DNA from 4 places in the Lysinibacillus sp. JNUCC-52 genome. Region 2 is predicted to be linked to each of the others. Evidence: riboswitches for the same ligand, from Rfam matches in the RefSeq annotation. Region 2 holds a riboswitch; each other region holds the start of a gene.

The links. A riboswitch is a leader RNA that binds a small molecule or an ion and turns the genes downstream of it on or off. The one in region 2 is predicted to bind lysine.
Positions count from the first base shown of each region.
Region 1: another riboswitch for lysine. It lies ahead of JNUCC52_RS01795 (transporter substrate-binding domain-containing protein); the one in region 2 lies ahead of JNUCC52_RS16565 (cysteine hydrolase family protein).
Region 3: another riboswitch for lysine. It lies ahead of JNUCC52_RS19900 (aspartate kinase); the one in region 2 lies ahead of JNUCC52_RS16565 (cysteine hydrolase family protein).
Region 4: another riboswitch for lysine. It lies ahead of JNUCC52_RS12460 (amino acid permease); the one in region 2 lies ahead of JNUCC52_RS16565 (cysteine hydrolase family protein).

Region 1 covers NZ_CP065546.1:313,486-321,188, reverse strand. The annotation lists gene JNUCC52_RS01815 (toxic anion resistance protein) at 1-81, shown strand, start outside; gene JNUCC52_RS01810 (DUF6501 family protein) at 147-344, opposite strand; gene JNUCC52_RS01805 (amino acid ABC transporter ATP-binding protein) at 860-1,591, opposite strand; gene JNUCC52_RS01800 (amino acid ABC transporter permease) at 1,605-2,330, opposite strand; gene JNUCC52_RS01795 (transporter substrate-binding domain-containing protein) at 2,609-3,460, opposite strand; lysine riboswitch at 3,580-3,765, opposite strand; gene odhB (2-oxoglutarate dehydrogenase complex dihydrolipoyllysine-residue succinyltransferase) at 4,113-5,357, opposite strand; gene JNUCC52_RS01785 (2-oxoglutarate dehydrogenase E1 component) at 5,454-7,703, opposite strand, start outside.
Region 2 covers NZ_CP065546.1:3,355,456-3,363,158, forward strand. The annotation lists gene JNUCC52_RS16560 (MFS transporter) at 490-1,698, shown strand; lysine riboswitch at 1,994-2,178, shown strand; gene JNUCC52_RS16565 (cysteine hydrolase family protein) at 2,332-3,048, shown strand; gene JNUCC52_RS16570 (APC family permease) at 3,062-4,405, shown strand; gene JNUCC52_RS16575 (3-hydroxyacyl-CoA dehydrogenase) at 4,493-5,386, opposite strand; gene JNUCC52_RS16580 (LuxR C-terminal-related transcriptional regulator) at 5,550-6,632, shown strand; gene JNUCC52_RS16585 (FadR/GntR family transcriptional regulator) at 7,420-7,703, opposite strand, start outside.
Region 3 covers NZ_CP065546.1:4,026,679-4,034,381, reverse strand. The annotation lists gene sdhA (succinate dehydrogenase flavoprotein subunit) at 1-1,368, opposite strand, end outside; gene JNUCC52_RS19910 (succinate dehydrogenase cytochrome b558 subunit) at 1,436-2,044, opposite strand; gene JNUCC52_RS19905 (YslB family protein) at 2,317-2,751, shown strand; gene JNUCC52_RS19900 (aspartate kinase) at 3,020-4,246, opposite strand; lysine riboswitch at 4,349-4,527, opposite strand; gene uvrC (excinuclease ABC subunit UvrC) at 4,656-6,446, opposite strand; gene trxA (thioredoxin) at 6,657-6,968, opposite strand; gene JNUCC52_RS19885 (amino acid permease) at 7,090-7,703, opposite strand, start outside.
Region 4 covers NZ_CP065546.1:2,524,746-2,532,448, forward strand. The annotation lists gene JNUCC52_RS12450 (purine-cytosine permease family protein) at 1-968, shown strand, start outside; partial or broken gene JNUCC52_RS12455 (ABC transporter permease) at 1,049-1,294, opposite strand; gene JNUCC52_RS12460 (amino acid permease) at 1,336-2,799, opposite strand; lysine riboswitch at 2,884-3,059, opposite strand; gene JNUCC52_RS12465 (CynX/NimT family MFS transporter) at 3,238-4,443, shown strand; gene JNUCC52_RS12470 (nitric oxide synthase oxygenase) at 4,485-5,531, opposite strand; tRNA gene JNUCC52_RS12475 (tRNA-Glu) at 5,752-5,823, opposite strand; tRNA gene JNUCC52_RS12480 (tRNA-Asn) at 5,825-5,901, opposite strand; tRNA gene JNUCC52_RS12485 (tRNA-Ile) at 5,914-5,987, opposite strand; tRNA gene JNUCC52_RS12490 (tRNA-Gly) at 5,992-6,065, opposite strand; tRNA gene JNUCC52_RS12495 (tRNA-Phe) at 6,069-6,144, opposite strand; tRNA gene JNUCC52_RS12500 (tRNA-Ser) at 6,157-6,249, opposite strand; tRNA gene JNUCC52_RS12505 (tRNA-Ala) at 6,261-6,336, opposite strand; tRNA gene JNUCC52_RS12510 (tRNA-Pro) at 6,350-6,426, opposite strand; tRNA gene JNUCC52_RS12515 (tRNA-Arg) at 6,450-6,526, opposite strand; tRNA gene JNUCC52_RS12520 (tRNA-Leu) at 6,542-6,630, opposite strand; tRNA gene JNUCC52_RS12525 (tRNA-Gly) at 6,636-6,710, opposite strand; tRNA gene JNUCC52_RS12530 (tRNA-Leu) at 6,764-6,848, opposite strand; tRNA gene JNUCC52_RS12535 (tRNA-Lys) at 6,857-6,929, opposite strand; tRNA gene JNUCC52_RS12540 (tRNA-Gln) at 6,951-7,025, opposite strand; tRNA gene JNUCC52_RS12545 (tRNA-His) at 7,038-7,113, opposite strand; tRNA gene JNUCC52_RS12550 (tRNA-Trp) at 7,151-7,224, opposite strand; tRNA gene JNUCC52_RS12555 (tRNA-Tyr) at 7,237-7,320, opposite strand; tRNA gene JNUCC52_RS12560 (tRNA-Thr) at 7,330-7,402, opposite strand; tRNA gene JNUCC52_RS12565 (tRNA-Asp) at 7,415-7,487, opposite strand; tRNA gene JNUCC52_RS12570 (tRNA-Met) at 7,494-7,568, opposite strand; tRNA gene JNUCC52_RS12575 (tRNA-Val) at 7,594-7,669, opposite strand; rRNA gene rrf (5S ribosomal RNA) at 7,683-7,703, opposite strand, start outside.

The DNA of each region.
Region 1 (7,703 bases), 1.6 Mb from region 2:
TTACATACGGCTACTGAAAAGGAAAAACAACATTTACAACAGGATGTAGCTGGCATGAAAGCATCAAAGACAACGGAATAAGAAAATGAGCGCTAAATTATATAAAGGGGTGTCTCAACAATTACGTGAGACACCCCTTTATCCTATTATGCGAAATACTCTTTATAGTAACCGCCAATATTACCAGTGTTATCAATAATGAAAACGAACTCTTCCGTTTCATTTTTCACTTCGTATTCTTTCCCAACTGTTAATACGTTTGATACTAAATATTTTGATGCGTTCGTATGTTTGCAAGTAACCGTACGAATTGTTGGTGCATCTTTCCATTTTAAATGTAACATAAATTCTCTACCTCTCTTTACTAGCCATAAGCTAACATCTATTGTTTATTTTATACGATTTTGGTTGTTTTGTGGAGAAAAAACTATAGAAGGCTATATTTTGTCCTTAATAAAGAATTGTTTACCTGTTTCAACTTATTAAAATTTATACTCGAGGTGTTGTTATGAGTTTCGGTGGTGTTCCGCAATGGTTCTTTATCATCGCAGTCGCATTTGCCATTTGCTTTATTTTATTTGCAGAATGGAATTCTAGAAAATAAGTGAGTCCATTTAGATGGACTCACTTATTTTTGTCTACATAACGTAATAAAGCAGTATATACTTGATGCCCATTGCAATTTTTCTCCTCTGTTTATTAGTAATTAAACAGGGCGTTTCTCTACCACCATATCTAGTTGATACGTAAGACACAACCGACCTTATGTTAGCGAAGATTGTGCCAGCGGAAAGCATCGCACATAATGGAAATCAACGGTAGTTGAACAAAACTGACTGAAGATAAACCTCCTCTGAAATTACTTCAGTGTTCGTTTTAAAAATTCTTTTGTACGTTCGTGTTCTGGGCTTACTAACACCTTGGATGGTGGCCCTTCTTCAACAATTACGCCTTTATCCATAAATACAACTCGGTCTGCAACTTCTTTAGCAAACTCCATTTCATGCGTAACAATCAGCATCGTATTTCCTGCATTGGCTAACTCACGCATTACTTTTAACACTTCCCCAACCATTTCTGGATCTAGAGCAGAGGTAGGTTCATCAAATAACATCACATCAGGATTCATAGATAGTGCTCGAGCAATTGCCACCCGTTGCTTTTGACCACCCGAAAGCTGGCGTGGCTTTGCATTAACATATTGGTCCATCCCAACTATTTTAAGATATTTCAAAGCAGTCTTCTCAGCTTCTTCTTTCGAACGTTTTAAAACTTTAACCTGTCCTACAGTACAATTTTTTAACACATTGTGATTATTAAACAAATTAAACTGTTGGAAAACCATTCCCAGATGCGTCCGATAAGCTTGAATGTTATGCTTTTCGTGTAAAATATTTTCCCCTTTATAAATAATTTCTCCACCATTTGGTGTTTCAAGTAAATTGATGCAACGCAGAAGGGTTGATTTACCTGATCCTGATGAACCGATTAAACATACAACCTCTCCCTTTTCTACTTTAAAATTCACATCTTTTAATACTTGGTTACGACCAAATGATTTACTTAAATGATCTATTTGAATGATTGCCATTTGTTCGTTCCCCCTAGTCTATTTCTTTCAGTTCTTTTTGATAAGCATCAGGTCCATCAAGACGTTTTTCTACATATAGCAGAATTCTTGAAGCCGTAAATGTCATGATGAAGTAAAGCACACATGCGACAAAGAAAGATTCGAAATAACGGAAGTTATTACCCGAAATCGATTTTGTTTGGAAGAATAATTCTGTTACACTAATTACACTTAAAACAGCAGTATCTTTAATATTCATAATTAATTGGTTACCTGTTGCAGGTAAAATGTTACGTGCAACTTGCGGTAATACAACATGCATCATAATTTGCACATGCCCCATGCCAATCGCAGAAGCAGCCTCGTATTGTCCTTTATCGATTGAGACAATCCCACCACGTACGATTTCAGCCATATACGCACCCGTATTCAATGAAACGACTAAAATACCAGCAGTAATAAAGTGCATATCGATGCCAAAGGCAATATCTAGTCCGTAATATACGACCATTGCTTGTACAATCATTGGTGTACCACGGAAAAATTCAACATAGCATGTCAGTATAAAATTAATACATTTTAATAAAATATGTTTTATACTTTTTTTACGAACTGGAATGGTATGCATAATCCCAATAAAAAATCCGATGAATGCACCAATAATTGTACTGATTGTTGAAATGAGTAACGTATAATACGCTCCTCGTAAAAACATTTGCCAGTTGTTTTCTATAATAGAAATAATCCATTCTAAACTCATGATGTTCCTCCTAACAACGTGTTGTTGCTTGATATCAATTATGCCTTAGCGAAATCATCTTTTCATTTGAATGAATAAGCTTTATTCAAATTATGTGACACACTTCTTAGACATGCATTATTCAGTTTGACTTTCTCTCTGAATCAACAAATTTATAATAGAGACTGTCCCAAAGTCACTTAAACTTTTGAAGTAAAACACTGCTTGAATATGAAAAAATAGCATACGAGAAGACAGCTCAGTATACTATTTTTTCGATTAGGACAGCTCCAGTGATATTACTGTGCTGCTGGTTGTTGCAAAATAGCTTCTTCCATAATTTTTTGGCGATCATCTTCTGAAATACCTTTTAAAATTTCATTGATTTTCTCTAGACTCGCGTCACCTTTACGTAAACCTACTGCAATAGAAGTATTAGAAATATCTGTATCAAATCCTTCTTCAAATGATACAAATGTAAATTTATCATTAGCTGCTGCTGCTGAAATACCTTCTGGACGTTCAGCTACATAGCCATCAATTTTGCCAGCTTCTAAAGCTACACGCATTGCAGAGAAGTTTTCCATCGCTGTTTGCTTTTCTACACCTTTAATTTGATCGATAACATTATAGTTCGATGTATTTAGCTGAGATGTAACTTTTGCACCTGAGAAATCTTGAATTGATTTGGCATTTTCATACTTGCTACCTTTTTTAATAACCATTACGAAATCAGAAGTATAGTAGTTTTCAGTGAAATCAATTGTTTGTTTACGTTCTTCTGTTGGAGACATCCCTGCTACAATTGCATCAATTTTTTTGGATTGAAGCGCAGGTACTAAACCATCCCATTCCATTTTTACAACGACTAGTTTTTTGCCTAAACCGTCAGCGATTTTTTTCGCCATTTGTACATCATAGCCGCCTGCATACTCTGCATTATCAGCAATTTTTACTGCGCCGTTAGAATCATCTTGCTGTGTCCAGTTAAATGGTGGATAACCTGCTTCCATCCCAATGCGGAATTCTCCACCGCTTTCATCCTTTGCACCATCTCCTGTTGCTTTTTCATCCTTGTCACTAGTACCACAAGCCGCTAACAGGATTGCTGTCATTGCTGTTAACATAAATAACAACCATTTTCTTTTCATCTAAAACTCCCCTTTTCTGTAAAAAAAATAAAGCAACTGTACAAAAAAAGACCTAAGTTCTGAACTTAGGTCTTACCTTTTATTAACAGTTGCCCAAATCCTCACTATAATTTCCATGTTTCCGAGATAGCACAACCTAGTAAACTGGAATTATATTTACTAGGACAGTCCTGCACTTATTCACTGCAGACCCAGCATAAAAGTACGAGCTCCTTTTATACTTCGGCGATATTTCCTTCTCCATTACGTCTTCGCTTGCTTTAACTCAGCAATGGACTAATAAATACCGCGCCTCTACCTCACGAAAAACAAAAGTGAGGTTTGTTTATTTAATTGTTATATAGATATTACTATAAAGCTAGCATATTCGTCAAGATAGTTTTATCATTTTTCTGACTAATGACAAAATTAGCCTATAATCCTTCTTAAATCCATAAATTAAGTAGAATATCATTAAAAACGTTTGGCATTATTTCACAAATTTTTATTATTAAAAACAATAATTATAAACCATAAGAATCTATTTTTAAGTTCAACAAAGGCCCTTTAGACCATGAAGTATTTTTTCGAAAGTACATCTTAAATTAAACGGACTACAAAAAACCCTACAAAACAGTTCATTTTGTAGGGTTTTGGCATGTCATTTATTGAATTAAGAATTTAATAATAAATCTTCTGGATTTTCAAGTAACTCTTTAACAGTTTTAAGGAAGCCTACAGAATCTTTACCATCGATAATACGGTGGTCATAAGATAATGCTAAGTACATCATTGGGCGAATTTCTACTTCACCATTTACTTCTACTGGACGTTTTTTAATTGAGTGCATTCCTAAAATAGCCGCTTGTGTACCGTTCATAATAGGTGTTGACATTAATGAACCGAATACACCGCCATTTGTAATAGTGAATGAACCACCTTGAAGATCAGCTAAACCTAATTTTTTATCGCGTGCTTTTTTAGCTAGGTCTGCAATTGAATCCTCAATTTCAGCGAAGTTTTTACGGTCTGCATCACGAACAACTGGTACTACTAAACCTTCTTCAGTTGATACAGCTACACCAATATCAAAGAAGTTATTTAAGTGAATTTCATCGCCAACGATTTGAGCATTCACATAAGGGTATTTTTTAAGTGCTGCAACAACAGCTTTTGTGAAGAATGACATGAAACCAAGTTTAGAGCCTGTAGACTCAAAGAATTGATCTTTTTTACGAGAACGTAATGCCATAACATTAGTCATATCAACTTCATTGAATGTTGTAAGCATAGCAGTCGATTGCTTAACTTCTAATAGACGTTTAGCGATTGTTTGACGACGACGGCTCATTTTTTCAACTGTTACACGTGAATTATCTACAGCTACTGCTGCTTGTGGCGCTGCAGCTGGTTTAGCTTGAGGTGCTGCTACAGGTGCTGTACCATGAGCTGCAACATCTTGTACACGTACACGACCTTGTGGATCAACTGGAGATACAGCTGCAAGATCGATTCCTTTTTCACGAGCAAGTTTACGTGCTGCAGGAGATGCGATTACACGTTCGCCAGAAGTTTCTTCCACAACAGGTGCTGCTGCTGGTGTTGGTGCAGCTACAGCTTGAGCAGCCGCTGGTGTTGGAGCTTCTGCAACTGGTGTTGCTGCTGGTGCAGGTGCCGCACCTTCGCCCGCTTCTACAACTGCGATTACTTGGCCTACAAGAACAGTATCGCCTTCTTCAGCTAAAATTTGTGTTAACACCCCAGCTTCTTCAGAAATGATTTCAGCATTTACTTTATCTGTTTCAAGTTCAACGATGAATTCACCTTTTTCCACGCGGTCGCCCACTTTTTTAACCCACTGTGCAATACTACCTTCTGTAATCGATTCTGCTAATTCAGGGACTTTAATTTCAGCCACTTTCATTTCCTCCTTTGATTAACGTGCATGCGTTTCATGCACATAAAGGGCTACCGCCTTAGGCACGTAGCCCAGCTTCCAGTAATAATGATATGTTTAGTTTACTTTTACCGTTTCAGCAACTGCTTCTTCAATTAGAGCTGATTGAGCTGCTTTATGAGAATCTGCATCACCTTCTGAAGTTGAGCTCATTGCAGGACGACCTACATAACGAAGCTTTTTACCTTCAGATAGTTCATATAATGTTTCCAATGCGTAATTCCAAGTACCTTGGTTTTTAGGTTCTTCTTGTACCCATACAATTTCTTTAACATTTGGATACTTAGCAATAATATCAGCAACTTGCGTCGTTGGGAATGGGTAAAGTTGCTCTACACGAACAATGTGTAAGTGATCGAAGCCTTCTCCATCTTTCACGCGGTCTGCTAAGTCAATCATTACTTTACCAGTACCTAATACAATTCGTTCAACAGATTTAGTTTTTGAGCCTAAACCTGGTTGTTCGATTACTTCTTGGAATGCGCCATTTGCTAATTGTTCAGCATTTGCTGCAGCTAATGGATGACGAAGTAATGATTTTGGTGATACAACAACTAATGGACGCACACCTTCTGTTTCTAACATTGCTGCTTGACGACGTAATAGGTGGTAGTAGTTTCCTGCATTTGAGCAGTTTGCCACAAACCAGTTATTTTCAGCAGACATTTGTAAGTAACGCTCCATACGGCTTGAAGAGTGTTCAGGACCTTGGCCTTCATACCCGTGAGGTAAAAGAATAACTAAGCCTGATTTTTGGCCCCATTTAGAACGTGCCCCTGAAATGAAGTTATCAAACATCACTTGAGCCATATTCGCAAAGTCACCAAATTGTGCTTCCCATACTGAAAGTACGTTGCCTTTTTCTAAATTGTAACCGTATTCAAACCCAACAACCCCAGCTTCTGTTAATGGTGAATTGTGTACCGTAAATGAAGCGCTTGCACCAGAAATGTGGTGAAGTGGTGTAAATACGTTACCATTATTTTTGTCATGTAATACTAAATGACGCTGTGAGAATGTACCACGTTGAGCATCTTGACCAGTAAATCGTACTGGAGTGCCATCTTGAATTATTGTTGCGTATGCTAATGTTTCAGCATGGCCCCAATCAATTTTTGCAGACGCAAATGCATCACGACGTTTTTCTAAAATTTTGCCTAATTTCTTTTGTGGCTCGAAGTTTTGTTCAAATACTAATAGTTCTTCATTAATCGTTTCTAAACGTTCAGCACCTACTGCTGTATCGATTTGTGGGAAGTTAATTTTTAATTCTTCTGGCATTTCTACATGTTTGTGTTCATCTTTTTCTGCCATTTCTTTTACGTGATCGTAAGCAACTTGCATTTCCGCATAAATAGCTGAATCAAGTGCCGCAACCTCTTCTGCAGTAACTAAACCTTCTGCTACTAATTGTGCACCATATAATGCACGAATAGTCTCATGTTTTGCTACAAGTTTGTACGTCTCTGGATTTGTTACAGTTGGGTCATCTGTTTCATTATGACCATGTCGACGGTAACCAATTAAGTCAACAACAATATCTTTACCGAATTTTTGACGGTAGCTTGCTGCAAAACGACCTACTTGAGATACAGCTTCTGGGCTGTCTGCGTTCACATGAACAACAGGTACTTCATAACCTTTAGCTGGGTCAGAAGAATAAACAGAAGAACGAGAGTCTTGAAGCTCCGTAGTGAATCCAATCATATTATTTGCAATGATATGAATTGTTCCACCTGTTGAGAAACCTTCTGTTTTCGAATAGTTTAATACTTCCGTTACAATACCTTGACCTGGGAAAGCAGCATCACCGTGCACAAGAATACCTAGGCCTTTAGCGGGATTGTGGACAGCTTGCCCTGGTTTAGATGTATCATCCTGTGTTGCACGAGTAGCACCTAATACAACTGGATTTCCAACTTCTAAGTGAGAAGGGTTATAAGCTAGTTTTACGTTCATACCTGATTCACGAGTGTATGAAGCACCCATGTGGTATTTCACATCGCCAGTCCAACCTTTTGTAATTTCTAGTCGACCATGCTCTGGCATAAATAAATCGTTCGAAACATGTGCAAAGTCTGAGAACATCATGTCATATGGTTTATTTAAAATATGTGTTAGGACATTTAGACGACCACGGTGAGCCATTCCTATACGAACATTTTCAACATTATTTGCTTCTACTGTTTTTAAAATTTCATCAAAAAGGACGATTTGAGTATCTAATCCTTCACCAGAGAAACGTTTTTGACCAACAAATGTTTTGTGAATGAATTTTTCAAAGTTTTCAACACGTGTTAAACGATC
Region 2 (7,703 bases):
GAGTGTGGAGCAATTTCATATATAAGGAAAAATGACTTGAAGTAATAAAACAATCTCCGTCTATCTTGACTAATTGTTTTCGTGTGAGCAACTGCTTAAAATTTTTTTATATAAGCTTAAAGCCATACTAGAAAAGGTTTCAAGTTGTTATTACCAAAATTTTCTTGTATAAAAATATAGATAACTTTGCTAAGATATCTTTTGAAATAAGTAACCTTTAATACGGTCCAGAGAGGCTGAGAAGGGCTATATGATGTTTTAAGTTATTATTTTTATAATATCTTTGTTTATTCATGCCCTTTTGTCCAATCTGACGAAAGGGCATTTATTTTGCATTTTAGCTGTGAGTACACAACTAACGTACCTCTTTTAAAGGAAGTCCCGTGAGGCTTAAAAGGAGAATGGAAACGTTATATTTATATAGATACATCCATTCATTCGTAAATAAAAGAGATTTATTTCATCTAGAACATACTGGAGGAGAGTAGAATGGATTATCGAAAAAAAACCGTGGTCGCATCGGTAGCAGGTTTAACATTAGAAGGCATGGACATCATGTTTATCTCATTTGCGATGACAATGATTATTGCGGAATTTAACATTGATTTAGCAACGGGAGGACTTATTTCTTCTATAACGAATGTAGGGATGCTATTAGGAGGAATTGTTTTCGGCGTTTTAGCAGATAAGTATGGCAGGGTAAAGGTCTTTACGTATACCGTCATCTTGTTTGCAATTGGTACAGCGTTAACAGGATTAGCGACTAGCATTGAACAAGTGTATCTATTTAGATTTATTGCAGGAATAGGTGCTGGGGGAGAATACGGTATTGGTATGGCGCTTGTTGCAGAAGCTTGGCCGAAAAATAAACAAGGGCGTGCATCTTCCTATGTCAGTGTAGGTGCGCAGTATGGCGTTATTTTAGCAGCATTACTAAGTGCAATCATTCTTCCTACTTTAGGATGGAGAGCATTATTCTTTGTTGGAGTAGTACCTGTTATTTTTGCCTTTATCGTAAGAAAAAATTTAGACGAATCTCCTGAGTGGCTTGCCGCTCAGAAAAATAAAAAGGCTAGTAAGAAAGCTGAAAAGGGTAAGTTGGTACAATTGTTTGAAACGCCACGAACAGCGATTACAACAATTTCACTAATTATAATGGCAACAGTTCAAATTGCTGGTTACAACGGATTAATGATTTGGTTACCATCAATGCTGCAACAGTCGCAAGGCTTATCTGTTTCAAGCTCTGCGATATGGACAATTAGTACAGCTGTAGGCATGATTGTTGGTATGTTAACCTTTGGACTATTTTTAGACCGATTTGGCGCAAAGCGTGCCTTTGGCGTCTTCCTTATTGCCTCAGCATGCGCTGTATTCTTATACTCTTATGCTACTGGTAGTGTGGGTGTTCTAATCGGTGGCGCAATTGTTGGATTCTTCTCAAATGGCATGTTCGCTGGATATGGAGCGTTGATTGGTAGTCTATATCCCGTTCAAATTCGAAGTACGGCAACAAACACAATCTTTAACTTTGGTCGAGCGATAGGCGGTTTTTCACCTATCCTTGTCGGCTATATTTTACAAAGTTATGATATGAAAGTTGCGATGCTTTACTTAGCAGGCTTATATTGTATGTCCTTTATTGTTATGTTAATGCTCAAAAAAGAGAATATAGCGAATGTAAGCGAAACTATATAACATTGATTTAACCATCAATTAAAATGCCCTTGCGTTTTAATTGGTGGTTTTTTATAAAATAGGAGTTGCTTTGAAGCTTTATCCATCCAGCTGAAATAGCAGGCACTCGGAAGAATAAATTGTTCGATTATTGTTATATTTATTTCAATTAATTATTGTATGAAAGCGTTTTATTTGTCATTTTTTTATAATAAGGCGCAGTAAATCTTATGAAACATAGTAAATTTATCGTTGACATAGAAAAAATGCAATAATATAATTATTTCAAACAATTAAATAAACCTCACTTTTCCGATAGTGAGGTAGAGGCGCGACAGTTAACAGTACCTAATGGAGTCCGAGAAGACGAAGAGATTAGGTAGAAGGAAATGTCGCCGAAGTGTATGGTGAGTTCTCGCCATCATATGCTGGGTCTGTAGCGAATAGCTGCAGGACTGTCTTCATAAACATAGCTGTTTATGAAGTTGTGCTATCTCTGTTTAGACAAACAGTGGGAATTTTAAATGGTCGATTCATTTTTAGTTTCTAAATGAGTAGATCATTTTTGTATTAGACAGATTCTTTTGCACAAAGAATCTGTCTTTTTATTTATCTATAACATATCGGAAATAGAGGGAATTTGGAGGAATTATTATGGAAAATACATCAACATTATATTATGAATTTTTACCGACTGACGGTCAAAAAATAAACGTGAACCCAGATAAAACAGCATTACTAATCGTAGATATGCAACATCAGTTTATTAGCCGAGATGGATTAGATGCACAAGTTGCAAGAGAAAAGGGCATGTTTGAACAATGGGAATACTTCTTTAATCGTATCGACACTTTAACAATTCCGAACAATAAAAAACTTTTAGAGTTTTTCCGTACAAATAAATTAGAAGTAACATTTGGTCGTATTGCTTGCCATCATAAAGATGGACGAGATCGTTCTCCAGTACAACGACGTCCAGGTTGGAACAATATTTTATTGCCTATCGGTGACCCAGGAGCGGAGATGGTGGAGGAGCTAAAGCCACTTGATGATGAAATTGTAGTCAATAAAACGACAGATAGCGTATTAAGTGGAACGAATTATGAATTTTTACTGCGCAATATGGGCATTGAAACAGTAGTTTGTACAGGCGTTGTAACTGACCAATGTGTTGCTTCAACCGTTCGCAGCTTAGCTGACGCAGGCTTTGAAGTTATTTTAGTTGAAGATGCATGTGCAGCAGCAACGCAACAGCTTCATGATGCAGAAATTATGATTATGAATCAAATTTATTGCCAAGTGATGAGCACTGATGAAGTAATTGATTTAGTAACGGAAGAACTAGCAAAAAGCAACCCAGTGAATGTGTGAGAGGAAATAGACTATGAGTCAAACAGCCAATAATCATACACCACAGTTAAAGCGTGTTTTAACATTAAAAGATTTAGTCATATATGGTATTGCTTTTATGACACCGATTGCGCCAGCTTATATTTATGGCTTTGCAGCAGAGTCTACAGGCGGCATGTTGCCATTAGCCTACTTGATTGCGATGGTTGCCATGATGTTTTCTGCCTATAGTTACGGTCGAATGGCTGCTGTTTTTCCAAATGGAGGGTCCACTTATACATATACGCAACGTGCAATTAATCCGCATTTAGGTTTTTTTGCAGGGTGGGCAATGTTTATGGACTATGTTTTAGTGCCCCTCATTGTATTTATGGTAGGTGCTTCATATGCGAATGCCTTAATACCATCTGTTCCGTATTGGGTATGGGTCTTATTAATTGCAGGTATTATTACGACTGTAAATATTCTAGGGATTGGTATCGCTGCAAAAACAAATCAAATCCTCGTTATATTTATGGGAATTGTAGTCGTTATTTTCGTGATTTTTTGTGTAAAGACAATTGTTGGTGGGGAAAGTAGTACGTCGCTCTTTTCTGTTGTACCATTCTTCAACGATGAAAAATTCGTTATGTCTGCCATTATTTCTGGTGCAGCAATGGCCTGCTTTTCATTTTTAGGGTTTGATTCGATTACAACGCTTTCAGAAGAGGCAGTTAATCCAAAAGATGATATTTGGAAGGCAGCTATTTTAGCTTGTTTAATTGGAGGACTTATTTTTATTGGACAAGCTTATGTAGCACAGCTCGTATGGCCTGATGTGACAAACTTTAGCTCAGCTGATACGGCTCTATTTGATATAGCGGAAAAAGCAGGTGGTGCCGTTCTTGCAACGCTTTATACTGTTGCAATTATTGTATCGACAATAACAGCTGGTTTAACAGGTCAAGCAAGTGCATCTCGTTTAATGTTCAGTATGGGGCGTGATGAGGTACTTTCCAAAAAGTTTTTCACACATTTACATCCAAAATATCAAACACCAATATACAATATTTTATTAATGTGTGTCATTAGTGTTTTAGGAGCGCTGTTTTTATCAGCGAATTTCGTAGCAGAATTAATGAACTTTGGTGGTCTGACAGGATTTATGTTTGTTAACTTATCAGTAATCGTATATTACTTCTTCCGAAAAAAAGAAAAGAAAATAATTCGATACTTATTAATTCCAGGGTTAGGATTCGGTATTTGTTTCTACTTATTTATTAATTTATCACCGATGACATTGAAGATAGGCTTTTTGTGGCTAGCAATCGGTTTTATTTATGCTTTTATTACGACAAAAGGCTTCAAGAAGAAACCACCCACTTTTTCGGATTTATAAAATACCTTTGCAAGCAGACAACAACGTCGCAGAAAAAAGTGTTAGATTGATGTAAGCAATCTAACACTTTTTCTCTTTTGTCCCAAATTAATTTTGTTTAAGGAAGTCTTTATCCAAATACGCTGGATTCGGATATTTATAAAAACCTTCCCCTGAAGAAGCACCCATTTTCCCTAAATCAATATACTCTGCTTTAATTTTTTCCGCAATGATTTTTGCCATTGGATCTATTTCCGCTTTCATCATATTTAAGTTATATGGTGTCTCCATGCCAACTATATCTAAAAAGCCGAAAGGACCTAATGGTGAGCCTGTTGAAATCATCCAGTTTTTATCAATTGTATGTGGGTCTGCAATATCATTTGCCCAAAGCCCCATCCCAGCACTTAAAAAGGGAACAGATAATGTATTTAAAATATAGCCTGGTTGTTCTTTCTTTAAATGGAATGGAATCATGCCAATCGTACGTGCAAATTCAACGACTTGTTCCGTGTACTGTGGATCAGTACCAGCATGACCCATTATTTCGGCTGTATTGTTTTTCCAAATTGTATTTGCAAAATGTAATGCTAAAAACTTCTCAGGTCGTCCTGTAAATTGAGCAAACTGACTAGGTAGCAGTGTTGAAGAATTGGATGCGAAAACAGTTTTTGCTGGTGCTACTTTTGCTAATTGCGTATAAAATGATTGTTTAATTTCAATACGTTCTGGTACAGCTTCAATTACTAAATCTACATCAGATACTGCCTGTGCTAAATCTGTGTAAAACGAAAAGCTTGTTAACGCTTTAGCTGCACGTGCCGTATCGTTAAAATATTCTCCGTATGTGTTCGATAACGATTCCATACGCTGTTGCGCTGATGCAATAGCATCATCGTTAATGTCATATACATGCACTTCATATCCAGAAAATGCAGTTTGAAAGGCAATTTGACTTCCTAATACACCGCTACCTGCAACTAATATTTTTTTAAATTCCATATTTAATACCTCATTTCTTGATTCGAATACCCTTATATAAATAGTTGAACGAAATAACAAAATAAAGTTGTTACTTATAGAGTGTAAATGATAGAGTAAACGCAAAGATACCTGTAACTGAGGGTATATAATTTTTAATTAAACATGTAAATGTAGGTGTGCTATGACTAAAATAAACTTTCAATATGTATTGTTTCATAAAATTCATCATCAAGATATTGCCTATGCGTGGAATAAGCATTTGCAGTCTAGAAAAGAGTTAAGTGAGCAAGAAATTATTCAAATTGGTTATTGGTATCGTTCTTGGCTGACGTTTTTAAATGGTCAGTTAAAAAATAAAACGATCCAGCGGGAGGAGCTAATTAACTGGGCGACAATGCATAGTCGACTTTTACCAGAAAAATTGCTTACAACATTTCCTTCATTGTCTTATTCCGCTACTAAAGATGTACTTGTCCAAATTAAGCATCCATATACAGATGAAATGTTAATGTATCATGAAAAAGTCCTTGATGTATTACGTCTTATAAACAGCAAAGTAGTACAGTCTCCGATAAAGGCTGATATGAATATAGAGAGTTTGCTTAAGCTACAGCACTTTAGTAAATTGCTTATTCAATTAGATGGAGTAGATCATATGCCAACGATTTTAACGAAAGCACAGGAGAACTTCGGCTATCAACGAGTTACTTTTCATAGCTATAATCCTTGGCTCAATGAATTTTCAGGTGTATATGGCTCTGAGCTACACAAAGTACAAATGCTAAAAGGCAAGCTGGAAGATGAGCCCGTTTTTGCTATTAAGAAGCCACTCTTTTTAGAGCAACCAGCACCATATATAAATGCTATTGCAATTGAATTATTGAATATATCTACGATTATTTTTATTCCAATAAAGCAAAATGGACAATTATTTGGTTGGTTAACGTTTGACCAATGTGGAATGCCCTTTTCCTATAGTGAAGAAGAAATGCAACTACTAGAGGAAGCAGGGAACTTATTAGGTTGTTATTTTTCACGGACACGCAGTACACAGCGTCTATTGCATGACTTAAAGCTAACGGATAAAGACTTGGCAGTGCTATTTTTATTAGCAGAAGGATTTAGTAATAAAGAAATGGCAGAGCTTCTCGTTGTTAGTGAGTACACAATTCGTGATTACATACAAAAGCTACAAACGGTATTTAATGCAAAAAACCGTACACAAATCATTGCGACGGCTTTTCGAATGGCAGTTTTAGAATAAATGAAAGCTTTAAAGGAAAGAACGGACGAATCCTAAGAGAGGATTCGTTCAGACTATAGACAACCTCGAAGATTTTCGAGTTTGTCTATAGTCCTTTTTTTATTTAAAATTAATATAGAAGGGATGTCTCCTGCCGTTGATTTCTGCTGTGAACGGGCGCTTTCCGCGGGCACACCGTAAGCCGCAACCCTCGCTAGCGCGGTCTGTTGCGTCTTCCGTACTGTGTGTTCCAGCAGGAGTCGCCCGTCCTCCGCTCCAATCAACTGGTGTCAACACGCTCTTTCGAATGAAAAAGTTAAAATACAGTACAATTATTGCACTTATTAATATATCTGCTAGTCGTCTGCTATAGTCATTAATTAAACTTAGAGGTCTCCTGCCGTTGATTTCCGCTACGAACGGGCGCTTTCCGCTGGCACACCGTAAGCCGCAACCCTCGCTAGCGCGCGGTCTGTTGCGTCTTACGTACTGTGTGTTCCAGCAGGAGTCGCCCGTCCTCCGCTCCAATCAACTGGTGTCAACACGCTCTTTCGAATGAAAAAGTTAAAATACAGTACAATTATTGCACTTATTAATATATCTGCTAGTCGTCTGCTATAGTCATTAATTAAACTTAGAGGTCTACTACCGTTGATTTCCGCTACGAACGGGCGCTTTCCGCGGGCACACCGTAAGCCGCAACCCTCGCTAGCGCGCGGTCTGTTGCGTCTTCCGTACTGTGTGTTCCAGCAGGAGTCGCCCGTCCTCCGCTCCAATCAACGTGTAGGGCGCTTTATTTGATTCGTTTTCAAATATGATTAAAAAGTGACTCTGTCAATTCTCTTCTTATTTGCTTAATATGCATTTCCATAAGTTGTTTCGCTTGATTAGCATCGCCCGCTGCGATTGCTAAGTAAATTTCTTTATGTTCATCAATCGTTTCTTGTGTACGTTCCTGATCTTTCAAGCGTTGTGTTCGGGTAACTCTGATGGTATCTTGCATATGTTCGCTAAGGGTTTGGAATAATTGCGAGAATATCGAGTTATGTGAGGCGAGTACAATATTTATATGGAAACTTAAATCCGCTTGAA
Region 3 (7,703 bases), 670 kb from region 2:
ACCAAGTTCTTTATGAAGTAGGTAAGCGTTTTCTGTGCCGTCCATTTTCATGATAGAATCCCATTTAGCTTGCTCTTCATTAACACGTGCATCGAAAATATCTTGAGATAAATCTTCAGCATGCTTTTTAAGATGTTTCACATAATCAACTGCATTTGGTCCAGCAACCATACCACCATAAATAGCAGATAGCAATGAGTTTGCACCTAGACGGTTTGCGCCATGTTGTGAGTAATCACATTCACCTGCTGCAAATAGACCAGGAATTTCAGTCATTTGGTTGTAATCAACCCATAATCCACCCATTGAATAGTGAACTGCTGGGAAAATTTTCATTGGTAATTTACGTGGGTCATCACCTACGAATTTTTCGTAGATTTCAATGATACCACCAAGTTTAACGTCTAACTCATGTGGATCTTTATGAGAAAGATCTAGGTATACCATGTTTTCGCCGTTAATACCAAGCTTTTGGTTTACACAAACGTCGAAAATTTCACGTGTAGCAATATCACGTGGTACTAAGTTACCATATGCAGGATACTTTTCTTCTAAGAAATACCAAGGTTTACCGTCTTTGTATGTCCAAATACGTCCACCTTCACCACGTGCAGATTCTGACATTAGACGGTTTTTGTCGTCCCCAGGAATCGCTGTAGGGTGAATTTGAATGAACTCACCATTCGCGTATGAAGCACCTTGTTGGTATACGATAGAAGCAGCAGAACCTGTGTTAATAACAGAGTTTGTTGTTTTACCGAAGATAATACCAGGGCCACCAGTCGCCATAATTACAGCGTCTGCACGGAATGATTTAATTTCTTCTGTACGCATATTTTGTGCTACGATACCGCGGCAAACGCCGTCATCATCAATAACCACACCAAGGAATTCCCAGTGCTCATATTTGTTAACTAATCCAGCTACTTCGTGAGAACGAACTTGCTCGTCCAACGCGTATAGTAATTGCTGACCAGTTGTTGCACCTGAGAATGCTGTACGGTGCATTAACGTACCACCGAAACGACGGAAATCAAGTAAACCTTCTGGCGTACGGTTGAACATTACACCCATACGGTCCATTAAGTGAATAATACCAGGGGCTGCATCACACATACCTTTAACAGGTGGTTGGTTTGCTAAGAAATCCCCACCATATACTGTATCATCAAAGTGAATCCAAGGAGAATCCCCTTCACCTTTTGTATTTACGGCACCATTAATTCCGCCTTGCGCACATACAGAGTGTGAGCGTTTTACAGGAACTAATGAGAATAAATCAACTTCAGTACCAACTTCAGCTGCTTTAATCGTTGCCATCAGACCAGCTAAACCGCCGCCGACAACAATTATTTTGCTTTTCGCCATGATTATTTCTCACTCCTCTTAAAAAATTGCAATGATTGCATGCACTATTATAGTAGCTTTTATTAAATTAAACGAAAGCTAAAATAGCAGCCACACCAACTACACTTAGAATTACGAAAAGAACGTTTGTTACATAAGTAGCAATCTTTTGAGACTGAGGAGATTGTGTGATACCCCAGCTTACTAGGAATGCCCATAAGCCATTTGATAAGTGGAAAGTTGCTGATATAATACCAACAATATAGAATCCAAGCATAAATGGATTATTTACGATATTTGCCATCATGTCGTAATCAACGTGTGTACCAAGCGCTTTTTGAATACGAGTTTGGAAAATATGCCATGCAATGAAGATTACTAAAAATACACCTGTGAAGCGTTGTAATGAGAACATCCAGTTACGGTATGTGCTGAAACGCCCTGTATTTGGTGTAGCAGTGAATGCGATGTACACACCATAAAATGCGTGGAACATTAATGGAATATAGATGACAATCCACTCTACTAGGATAAGAAATGGAATCTTTTCCATTACTGCGGTTGCATCATTGTAGCTCTCTGCTCCGCCTACTGCTGTAAAGTTAATGAATAGGTGCATCGTTAAAAACAGACCTACTGGAATGATACCAAGTAGAGAATGTAAGCGACGCCATAAAAACTCTCGATCTTTCGACAAGACTGTTACCCCCCTTAGTACTTAAAATAGCACAACAAAAGAAGTCACCATTTTGTAAATGATACTCCATTGACTGTGTATTTCATCATGGTACAATATTATGACATGTTTATTGTACTCTCAAGAGCTACGAGCGTCAAGGTAACATAGAGTTTTTAATAGCCCTCATTATAGAAGCAATCTAGTACATAACGTGTCGTTTCTTCTCGAAAATTCTACCTTTACTTTATTGACGCTGAATTATAAGAAAATTCTAAGAAAGAAGGATTTCTATGTTAAATAATCCATCTAATACAATCTCACCATTTGGATATGAGTTAATCCGTGATCATATTCTATCATCTATTCTCGGTAAACATGAAGATGACGTACTATATTGGGCTGGAAAAGAGCTTGCACGGAAGTTCCCTTGTAAAAGTCAAGATGAACTTATCGCATTTTTCGCGGATGCGTGCTGGGGTACTCTTGAATTGACAAAGGAGTCTAAGGATGGACGTATTTTCCATTTAACAAATGAGCCAACCCTTTTGCAAATTCAAAATCGGAGCTTTAGATTGGAAGCAGGGTTTATTGCTGAACAAATCCAACAATCAAAAGGATACTTAACGGAATGTTATGATGAGAAGCGCGAAAAGCAACAGCAAGTCATGTTTACAGTTAAATGGGATGTTAAAGAGCGTATTATGAATACAATACCAAATAGATAAGCTTGTAAGTATTGCGATTTTGTTAGAAAAGCAATCCTTTTTCAGCGTCGACAAAAGGCAACATGCCTTTTGTCTTTTTTTATTATAGGTATCCATCGGCATATTCCTGGTTGCGTTGATAAGCGGAGGCGGGCGACTCCTGATGAGAACGTACAAAACGTAAGACGCGGGCATTTCGCGTTAGCCAAGGTGACGGCTTACGTTTGTGCCCGCGGAAAGCGCCCGCCCGTAGCGGAAATCAACCTATGTAGTTATCTATAGAAAGCTACTATTCGTGAATCTCTTCTGCTAAATTAAACTCATCATGTAATGCGTTTGCAGCGCGAATCATTTCGTCCTGTGGGACAACAACAGAAACTTTAATCTCAGAAGTACTGACCATTTTTACTGCAATTTCTTCTCGACGTAAGCGATCAAACATTCGTGCTGCAACACCTGGATTTGACGCCATGCCTGATCCAATAATCGAAACTTTCGCTAGTCCAATTTCAAAATCTGCAAAGCTAAAACCAAGTGATAATTTACTATCCTCTAGTACACGTAAAGCATCAGCAAACTCTTCTTTTAAAATGGTAAATGATACAGATGGTCTCACACCTTCAATAATAGCTTGCACAATAATATCAACATTAATGCGATTCTCTGCTAGGATAGCAAACATATCTGCTAACGATGCAGTTGAGTATGTATCATAACCGATAGTTAAGCGAATGATATCAGACTCATAAGCAACACCACGTACGATTAAATTTTTCTCCATTTCAACTTCCTCCTTCAATAAAGTACCTGCTATATCTTCTACACTTGAACGAATAATGACAGGCATTTGAAACTTTTTAGCAAGCTCCACTGCCCGTGGATGTAAAATATGTGAACCTAAATGGGACAGTTCAAGCATTTCATCATATGAAATCTCCTTTAGCTTTCTTGCTTTTTTTATAAACCGAGGATCTGCTGTATAAACACCATCTACATTTGTATAAATGTCCACACGTTCCGCTTCTAATGCAGCTGCAATGGCTACTGCCGTTGTTTCGGCTCCACCTTTACCAAGCGTTGTAATATTATTTGCACTAGAAATGCCCTGCTCTCCCGCAACAACGACAATTTGTCCTTGTATCAAATGTTCTTTCATACGGCACACATCGATATGGTCGATACGTGCATGAAAGTGTTTCCCATCTGTTTGCACACCAGCCTGCCAGCCAGTCAAAGATACTGCATCATAGCCCGCCTCCTGTAAAGCAATTGCAAAAAGGGCACTTGCGAGTTGTGAACTCGTCGAAAGTAGTACATCCATTTCACGTTTAGAAGCATCGTCTGATATATCACGTACCATCTTTGCTAAGTCTTTTGCTGTGCGTCCCATCGCAGCTGTCACTACTACAACATCATAGCCAAGCTCTTTTTTGGCTATCGCTATTTTAGCGACCTCTTGAATTTGCTCGGTTGAAGCGATTGCTGGTCCGCCAAACTTTAATACAATACTCGCCATTATTATCATTCTCCTTTTATCGATTCGTCTCTAGAACAGCAAAAAGGCAGCCTTCACATAACGTGAAAGCTGCCTGCAACATGTACAATAAAAAGCTTGCGCATGTGTGATAGCTCTCCGAAACGTCAAGATTCGACAGTCTTACATCTATTAAATGCAAAACCAGCAAAGTATCGGAAACAACGATACTTCACTTCGGCAAGCTCCCCTTTCACACACCATCATTGGATTTGTCCATCCTTCAATGTGCTACTATTGAATCTTGCACCTCTATCATCACTTAAAATAGTGAAATTATTCATTTTTACCTTTATGAAAATATATGCTCTGCCCACATATTCTTCATCTAAAGTGTAATAGAACATATCAGTTTTTCACTGCTTTGTTCTATCACAACCTTAGCACATGTCTAATCCTTTGACAACGTCTGTTGCTGAAAATAATTGTAAATACTGTTCGCTAAGTTCGCAGGTATTCCCGCTTCTTGAAGTGCAAGCTCACTTGCTTCACGAATCTTTTTAACTGAACCAAAGTGCTTCAATAATTGTTGCTTGCGTTTTGGCCCAACACCTTCAATGCCATCGAGAACAGATTGAATAGCATTTTTCTCATGCTGTTGGCGTAAAAATGTAATCGCAAAACGGTGTACCTCGTCCTGAATACGCTGAAGTAAATAAAACCCGTCACTTGTCCGCTTTAATGCAATGACCTCAGGTGGATCACCAAATAAAAGCTGGGATGTATTATGTTTTTCATCTTTTGCTAAGCCAGCAATTGGGATAACAAGTCCAAGCTCGTCCTCTAACACTTCTCGCGCGACTTCCATCTGTCCTTTACCACCATCTATTAGAACTAAATCAGGCAATGGCAAGCCTTCTTTTAATACTCTTGTGTAACGGCGACGTATCACTTCTTGCATTGCTCCATAATCATCATGTTTTGCGGCAGTGCGTGTTTTATATTTACGATATTCCTTCTTAGCAGGCTTACCATCAATAAATACAACCATTGCTGATACCGCATCAGCACCATGCATATGACTATTATCAAAAGCTTCAATGCGGAGAGGTGCTGAAATTCCCATCGCTTCCCCGAGTGCCTCGCAAGCACCTATTGTACGCTCTTCCTGTCGCTCAATTAGCTGGAATTTCGCCGCCACTGCAATTTCAGCATTTTTCATAGCTAAATCTACTAATTCTTTTTTTTGCCCTCGCTTCGGTGTTAGCACTTTAACCGCTAATAATTCCGTTAAAATTGCTGTATCTATCGACGGAGGAATAAAAATTTCCTTAGGCTTTATATGCTCAGGCTTTTCATAAAAGCGTCCGACAAATGTTAAAAATTCTTCTTCAACATCCTGATAAATCGGGAAAATCGAAACATCTCGTTCAATCAACTTACCTTGACGAACGAAAAATACTTGCACACACATCCAACCCTTTTCAACTGCATAACCGAATACATCGCGGTTCGTTGTATCACTGGACACAATTTTTTGCTTTTGCATAACCGTTTCTATATGTGCAATTTGATCGCGGAACTCCTTCGCTCGCTCAAACTCTAGTTGCTCCGCGGCAGCTAACATTTTCTGTTCAAGCTCTTTTTTTACTGACTCCACACCACCATTTAAAAACTTCGTCATATCTTCAATCATATCGTGATATACTTGAGCATCAATTTCTTTTACACACGGTGCTAAGCATTGTCCCATATGGTAATACAAGCAAACTTTTGATGGTAATTGTACACATTTACGTAGCGGATAGAGTCTATCGAGCAACTTTTTTGTTTCACTTGCTGCATACGCATTTGGATAAGGACCAAAGTATTTTGCTTTATCTTTTTTTACTTTACGTGTTGTAATAAGCCGTGGATATTTTTCGTTCGTAATTTTAATATACGGATACGTTTTATCATCCGTTAGCATGATATTGTATTTAGGATCGTGTAGCTTAATAAGGTTTAACTCTAGAATAAGTGCCTCTAAATTCGAAGAAGTCACAATGTACTCAAAATCCTCAATCTCACCAACAAGGCGCTGTGTTTTCCCTTCATGTGTTCCTGTAAAATACGAGCGCACTCGGTTTTTAAGTACCTTGGCCTTACCTACATAAATAATTGTCCCTTGTCGATCCTTCATCAAATAGCAGCCAGGCTGATCTGGTAGAATATCAAGCTTACGTTTAATTAAATCATTCATCGCCTACCTGCCCCCCTTTTTTGATGCCTATCTAATAATTGCCATTTCGTTCCATTCTCTTTTGTCTCTCATCGTAAATCGCTCAAAAGATATTACAACAAAATAAGAAAATTTATTAATAAACGAGCGTTTATTGAAATTCCTCTATCTATTATATAACGAAAAAAAGCCAAGCACATCTAAAGATGGCTCAGCTCTTTATTTTACAAATTAAGCATGTTTTGCGATGAAAGCTTCTAATGCTTCTTTAGGTTGGAAACCAACAGTTTTATCTACTAATTCACCGTTTTTGAATAAAAGCAATGAAGGGATAGACATGATTTGGTATTGTGCTGCAGTACCTTGGTTGTTATCCACATCTACTTTTACGATTTTAGCTGCACTACCTGCAGCATCCATTTCTTCAAGAACTGGTCCGATCATTTTACATGGTCCACACCAAGCAGCCCAAAAGTCGACTAATACTAAGCCTTCTTTAATATCATCTTGAAACGTTGCATCTGTTGCATGTACAATTGCCATTTGAAATCCTCCTTAAATCTTACTATGGTTGTAGTATAGCATGGATAAAATAGCTTGAGCGAACAATCTGCCTGCAATGTATATTTTATGAAAAACATGTCGGATACATAAATGACACCAATTAATTTACTTGATGTCGGCCTTTAAATACATACGTTAATGTAATAAAAATGTAAATTGCTAAAGTGATGCCTGTCACGATAATGGATGTTGTAAAAATAATCCCAATGAGTATGGCACTTAACGCAATTATGGCTATCCAAGTTGTATACGGAAACCATTTCACTTCATAGGCGCTTGTGTTTTGTGATTGTTTTTTTCGTGATTTCAAATGGGCAATCGCAATAATTAACCAAATAAATAATACGGTATAGCCAAGCGATCCCATTAAGAAATCAAACGTCTTGCTTCCAGCATATAAAGAAAAGATAACACCTAAGTATAAAGCTGCCGTACACATTAAAATGGCATATACAGGAACTTTTCGTTTAGATAAATGCGCAAAGATTTTTGGAACACGACCGTCTACCGCTTGTGTATACAGTACGCGAGATGAACCATAAAGCCCTGAATTCATGGAAGAAATAATAGCTAGTAAAACAACAGCATTCATAATATGGTCTGCCCCTGGAATTCCAATCATTTTAAATACCATAACAAATGGACTTTCAGGTACCCCATTTACTTCATTCCAAGGAATTAAACTAACGATAATAAAGAAAGGAAGAAGGTAGA
Region 4 (7,703 bases), 830 kb from region 2:
GTCTAATTCCAATGGTATTACTAGCTATTTTTGGACAAGGCTTACTTCAAAAGTCGATGAAAATCTATACAATTGGCTTTACAGTAGTATTTATTATTTTGTCGATTATGATTTTAACGAATGTTTCAATGGAGCTTTTAAATGCTGGTAATTTTTCTTTCAGCCAGTTTTTATTAATGACTTCCATTTGTGTAACATGGCAGATTACATATGGTCCATATGTATCTGACCATTCAAGATTTATCCATCCTTCACAATCTAAAAAGGTATTTACTTATAGTTACCTTGGAAGCTTTGCTAGTTCAGTTTGGTTAATGGTTTTAGGTGCAGCCATTGCCACTATGGTTGTGAATGGTAATGTTATGGCGCAAATTAAAGATATGGGCTCATTAGGTTTCATTATTGCACTATTATTATCTCTTGGTGTCCTCGTTATTAACTCCTTAAATATTTATGGAGCAGGCATTATTATATTATCGATTGCAAGTAACTTTTTAACGTTTAAAACATCTGCGAGACTACGGACAATTACTTCCATCGCAATTGGTATTATTATTGCCATTATTGCAACTTGGAGCTCAAGCAATTTTATGGCTAATTTCCAATTATACTTAGGGTTTATTTTATTCTTTATTATCCCTTGGAGTATGATTACATTAACTGATTTTTATATTTTAAAGAGAGTACATTACCCTCCAGATGAGTTCAACAAGAAGGATGGCATTTTCGGAAAAATTAATATACCTACAATGATTATTTACTTGTTAACTATCTTTATTCAAATTCCGTTTATTAATACGGAGTTATATGTAGGTCCTATTGCAAAAATGCTAAATGGATTGGATATTGCATGGCTTGTCGGTGGTGCGGTTTCTTTCCTATTATATATTAGCTTTTCTAAATTAACGGCACCTGCCAAGCTTTCTGTTGATGTTTATCCAACGGCTAGTGTGCCTGAGAATAATTAATAAATATGGTTCGCCAGGCTTCCCCAGGCCTTTTTAAAGCCCCTGTATAGTAATTTCATACAGGGGCTTTACTTATGTTATTAAGCATCTACCTTTTCGATGTTGCGGATTGCTAAATAGGCAATGACTATCCCTATAATTGCTAATGTTATCGGGATTACGATAATATCATTCAATGAAAATGCACCCGTATTTGAAGAAACAACCATCACGATCAACAGAGAGGACAGTATTGTTGTTGGTACGGAGTATTTTTTCATACCAAAATACAATGGAATTAGTGCCATACTGGATGCCGCTACAGCATTCATTAATACGGAAGGAATGCGAAAAAGCTGCCCTCTAATTAATAGGACAGCTTTCATTTCTATTTCTCTACTTTTAAATCACACTGTTGCAGTGGAATCATTTTCGTTTTATGTTTTATTTTATAGCCCAACCACAAGGCGATAAACAGTGGTATCCCGATATAAGAAACAAGGACGCCATACCAGTCAACCGAATCACCTGTGAAAGCTGTATAATTTTGACCAATTACAACAATCATACACAATGTAAATGCAAAGAGTGGTCCGAATGGATACAGCTTTGCTTTATATGGTAGTAATTTTAGGTCTAAGCCTTGCGCTTCATACGCTCTACGGAAGCGATAATGACTAAATGCAATACCAAGCCATGCAATGAAGCCTGACATCCCCGAAGCGTTTAAAAGCCACATATAGACAACGCCATCACCAAAGAATGATGCTAAAAATGCTAGGCAACCGACTGCTAATGTTAGCAGTAATGCGTAAATCGGAATTCCGCGACGGCTAAGCTTTGCGAAAATTTTAGGTGCGTGTCCATCTACTGCTAATTGCCATAACATACGTGATGATGCATATAACCCCGAATTACCTGCAGACAACATCGCTGTTAATATAATGGCATTCATTAATGATGCAGCAAAGGCAATACCTAAGCGGTCAAACACTAGTGTGAATGGTGAAACAGCAATATCTTCAGATAATAAACGAGCATCTGTAAATGGAATTAACATCCCAATTGCTGCAATGGCTAAAATGTAAAATAAAATAATTCGCCAAAAGACTGACTTAACCGCTTTCGGAATATTTTTACCAGGATCATCAGTTTCCCCAGCAGTGATTCCTAATAGCTCTGTCCCTTGGAACGAGAAGCCTGCTGCTAGAAATATGCCGAATGTAGCAAGGAAGCCACCATGGAATGGACCATCACTTATAAAGAAATTCGTAAAGCCGACTGGTGCTTGTCCTCCTAAAATACCAAAAATCATCAATAGACTGACGATAATGAAAACAATAACAGTCGCAACTTTTATCATGGCAAACCAATATTCACTTTCACCATAGCTTTTTACAGAAAGTAAATTGAATGTTAGTACGATCGCAATAAATATGACTGTCCATAGTGCCGAAGAGCTGTCTGGGAACCAGTACTTCATTATAAGAGAAACTGCTGCAATTTCAGCGGCAATTGTAATCGCCCAGTTATACCAGTAGTTCCAGCCAAGTGCAAAGCCAAGCGCTGGATCTACAAATTTTGTTGCATACGTACTAAATGAACCTGATGACGGCATATAAGCTGCCATTTCACCCAAGCTTGTCATTAAAAAGTACACCATAATGCCGATTAATGCATAAGCAAGAAGTGCACCACCTGGTCCAGCCTGTGCTATAGCACCACCACTGGCTAGAAATAGCCCAGTTCCGATAGTACCACCTAACGAAATCATTGTTATATGGCGGCTTTTTAATTCTTTTTTCAACTCTGGTGCTTTATGACCGAGCTGATTAACTTTTATTTCACTCACGTTAAAGCTTCCTTCCTTTTATAAGAGGCAATAAAAATGCCATCACATGAACGTTGTGATGGCTAAGTAAATCCTCTGTTTCTTCAAAATGATAGCACAACACGTTGTCCAACGTGACAGTTCTGTTCCTTTCGGAGACAGCCCCAGCATGAGGTTTTCAAGTCCCCTCACACTTCGGCAATATTTCCTTTCAGCTAACATCTTCAATGCTTGTCATCTCCACTAGCTTACTTATAAATACCGCGACCTCTACCTCAATACAAACATGAGGCATATAATTATTAAATTTATGATGTGTCTTAGTTTAACATACGACCTAAGACATTTCAATAAAACGATTAATGTTCTGTATTTTATGAATATTCTACTATTTTTATTAATGTGATAAAGTGTTATAGTGGTTCGAATTATAACTGTTCTATCAGGGAGGTACTTATTTTGACAACTAACGAAGAATCTACTTATCCTAGCAGAAAGATTAACTGGAAGGGCACAACGCTCTTATTAGTTATCGGTGTAATTTTTCTTGCTTCGACATTACGTATGCCATTAACGGTTGTAGGACCAATTATTTCCTTCATTCGTGAGGATCTCGGTATATCTAACGTACTTGCAGGCTTTCTAACAACAATTCCATTGCTTGCATTCGCACTAGTGTCACCTATTGCCCCAATCGTTGCAAGAAAACTAGGACTAGAACTAACTCTTTTTCTATCAACCATTTTATTAGCACTTGGGATTGTACTGCGCTCACTTGGAACAACAGGGTTACTCGTATTCGGTACAATGATAATAGGTGTAGCTATTTCATTTGGTAACGTCCTCATCCCAGGGTTACTTAAATTAAAATTCCCTTATCATGTTGGTTTACTAATGGCATTCTTCACAATGTCCATGAACTTAACGGCTGGTATTGGCGCTGGTATTAGTTATCCTATAGCCAATGCATCTCTTGGCTGGCAAGGTGCACTTGCCATCGCTATAGCTCTTGTCGTCGTGACTATCTTAATTTGGATTCCTCAATTAAAATTTAATAAGCCTGAACCAACTGTAGCTACTACGAAAACTCGTATACCACTGTGGAAATCACCAGTTACTTGGGCAGTCACTGGCGCAATGGGTTTACAATCGTTATTATTTTATACAACTGCAGCTTGGATTCCTGAAATCTATATTGCCCAAGGAATAGCAGCAGATCGTGCAGGTTGGATGTTTTCAATCATGCAAATTTCCCAAGTACCTATGGCTCTAGCTGTACCGATTATCGCTAGTAAAATGACATCACAACGACCTCTCGTTTTGATGTTTACTGCTTTTTATGTTGTCGGCTTTACTGGCCTTGTCATGGAATGGACTAATCTCGCTGTATTGTGGATGATATTGCTAGGATTAGCAGGTGGCGCTTCATTTTCACTTGCAATGATGTTCTTTACTCTTCGTACTCGTACGGCATTTGAAGCAGCTGATTTATCGGGCTTTGCACAATCATTAGGCTATTTATTAGCCGCAGTTGGCCCTATTTTATTTGGTTACCTACATGATTTATTTGGCGGTTGGAACATCGCTGGCTGTCTATTCGTTGTCGTTGCAGTATTACTATTCTTCTGCTCATTTAGAGCTTCTAGAAACGAATATATAAATTAAAAAAAGCAGCTCATCCTACTATGAGCTGCTTTTTTACATTTTTAATAAGGCGGTTTTTGATAAAAGAAATTCGGTGTATTATAAACATTGACATAAGGCTTATGGAAAATATGCGTTGTTGCAGGTGATAATGGGGGAATCAACCAAGTCCAATTGCCTGTTAAGTCGCGACCTGCCTTCTGCTCAGCTTCTTCAAATAACTTAAATTGCTGTGCAGCAGTATGATGATCGACTATACTTACACCATCTTCTTTAAAGGAAAACAGTACAGCAATATTTAATTCAACTAATGAGCGATCACGCCAAAGCGATGCTTGCTTAGTCGTATCGAGCCCAAAAATTTCAGCGATTTTCGGCAACATATTATAACGATCAGTATCAGCTAAATTACGTGCCCCAATTTCTGTCCCCATATACCAACCATTGAAAGGAGCCGCTTGAAAGTCGATTCCAGCCATTTGAAAACGCATGCTTGAAATAATCGGCACCGCATACCATTTCAACGCTAGTTCCTCCACTTGTGGGTGCTCAGGATGGCGAATTACAACTTCTAGTACATCTTCACGTGGTATTGAAAACAATTGTGGTTGACGGTCATCCACCTGGATAACGAGTGGTAATACATCAAATGCTGTGCCCTCGCCCTGCCAGCCTAGCGATTCACATACTTTTGTAAATGGTACAGAATGTGGGTCACCAACAATGCCAGCTTCCGTCTCATAGCCTGCATAACGGATCAACTGATGATTCCAAATCTTTACTCTACCAGATGCAAATACCGTTATTGTTGGCCGAATTTTACCACCATTTGTCGCATATTGAATATGACATAACAACTTCTCAAATATCCCTTGCTCATCTAAAACATCACGGGCATCCTCAACATGAAGTGACTGCCAAAATAATCTCCCGATACATTTATTACTATTACGCCAAGCTACTCGTGCACCAAAAGTAAGCTCCTCTGTTGAAGGAATATATTGTCCTTCATTTTCAACTTGCTGTAATCTATTTGTTAGCCATTGTGCAGACTCATTTTGCTCCATTTGATAAAGTGTTAAAAAACGTTGTATCTCTTGTAGTTTCATGTCGTTTTCCTCCATCTACCCTCATATTAGATGAATAGAAATAAATTCTCCATGAAAAAATTCATTAGAAAACATACATCTTTTATATATGAAATACTTTGTTCAAATTTAAATCAATAGTCAAAAATTCTCCATCAAAATTTTATAAAAACTAAATGAATAGCTTAAAAAATTACAAAGAAAAAGCATGTAGCAACAATATGCTACATGCTTTACTAGATGACCCCTACGGGATTCGAACCCGTGTTACCGCCGTGAAAGGGCGGTGTCTTAACCGCTTGACCAAGGGGCCATGGCTCCGAAGGCAGGACTCGAACCTGCGACAACCTGATTAACAGTCAGGTGCTACTACCAACTGAGCTACTTCGGAATAATTTTTTAATGGGCCTAAATGGACTCGAACCATCGACCTCACGCTTATCAGGCGTGCGCTCTAACCAGCTGAGCTATAGGCCCTCTTTGGAGCGGGTGATGAGAATCGAACTCACGACATCAGCTTGGAAGGCTGAGGTTTTACCATTAAACTACACCCGCATATGGTGGGTCAGGACGGAATCGAACCGCCGACACTTAGAGCTTCAATCTAATGCTCTACCAACTGAGCTACTGACCCGAAAAAAGAAAATGGAGGAGGTAGAGGGATTCGAACCCCCGCGCGGTGTTACCCGCCTGTCGGTTTTCAAGACCGATCCCTTCAGCCAGACTTGGGTATACCTCCGGAAATAAATATGGTGGAGCCTAGCGGGATCGAACCGCTGACCTCCTGCGTGCAAGGCAGGCGCTCTCCCAGCTGAGCTAAGGCCCCAAATTTTAAAAGATGGTCGGAATGACAGGATTCGAACCTACGACCCCTTGGTCCCAAACCAAGTGCTCTACCAAGCTGAGCTACATTCCGTTACTGTCTATCTTATCTTTTTATGGCGCGCCCGGCAGGAGTCGAACCCACAACCTTCTGATCCGTAGTCAGACGCTCTATCCAATTGAGCTACGGGCGCTTAATATTTAAAAAATGGTGCCGAGGGCCGGAATCGAACCGGCACGGTAGTCACCTACCGCAGGATTTTAAGTCCTGTGCGTCTGCCAGTTCCGCCACCCCGGCACATTTGGAGCGGAAGACGAGGTTCGAACTCGCGACCCCCACCTTGGCAAGGTGGTGTTCTACCACTGAACTACTTCCGCATGTGCATAAGATTATTTATCCTGGCAATTATGTAATTTGTAAATAAAATAAATGGTGCGGGTGAAGGGAGTCGAACCCCCACGCCTTGCGGCGCTAGATCCTAAGTCTAGTGCGTCTGCCAATTCCGCCACACCCGCAAATATGATGAGCCATGAAGGACTCGAACCTTCGACCCTCTGATTAAAAGTCAGATGCTCTACCAACTGAGCTAATGGCTCATATTATTAATAAATGAAAAATGGCTGGGGTACTAGGATTCGAACCTAGGCATGACGGAATCAAAATCCGTTGCCTTACCGCTTGGCTATACCCCAATATTAATTATATGGGGCGACTGATGGGAATCGAACCCACGAATGTCGGAACCACAATCCGATGCGTTAACCACTTCGCCACAACCGCCATATGAACTATAACAGTAGTTTAATCTAAAAAAATTTGGCAGGGGCAGTAGGAATCGAACCCACACCAAAGGTTTTGGAGACCTCTATTCTACCGTTGAACTATGCCCCTAAAATAAAAAACTGGTGGAGGGGGACGGATTCGAACCGCCGAACCCTAAGGAGCGGATTTACAGTCCGCCGCGTTTAGCCACTTCGCTACCCCTCCAAGGGCTGATGCCGGCGATAGGAGTCGAACCCACGACCTACTGATTACAAGTCAGTTGCTCTACCAACTGAGCTACACCGGCAAATAAAAAAGACGGTCCCGACCGGGATCGAACCGGCGATCTCCTGCGTGACAGGCAGGCATGTTAACCGCTACACCACGGGACCATAATTTGGTTGCGGAGACAGGATTTGAACCTGTGACCTTCGGGTTATGAGCCCGACGAGCTACCACTGCTCCACCCCGCGACAATATAATACTTTGATATTAAAATGGTGGAGGATGACGGGCTCGAACCGCCGACCCTCTGCTTGTAAGGCAGATGCTCTCCCAGCTGAGCTAATCCTCCACATAAAAAACAAGCGAAGCGACGTCCTACTCTC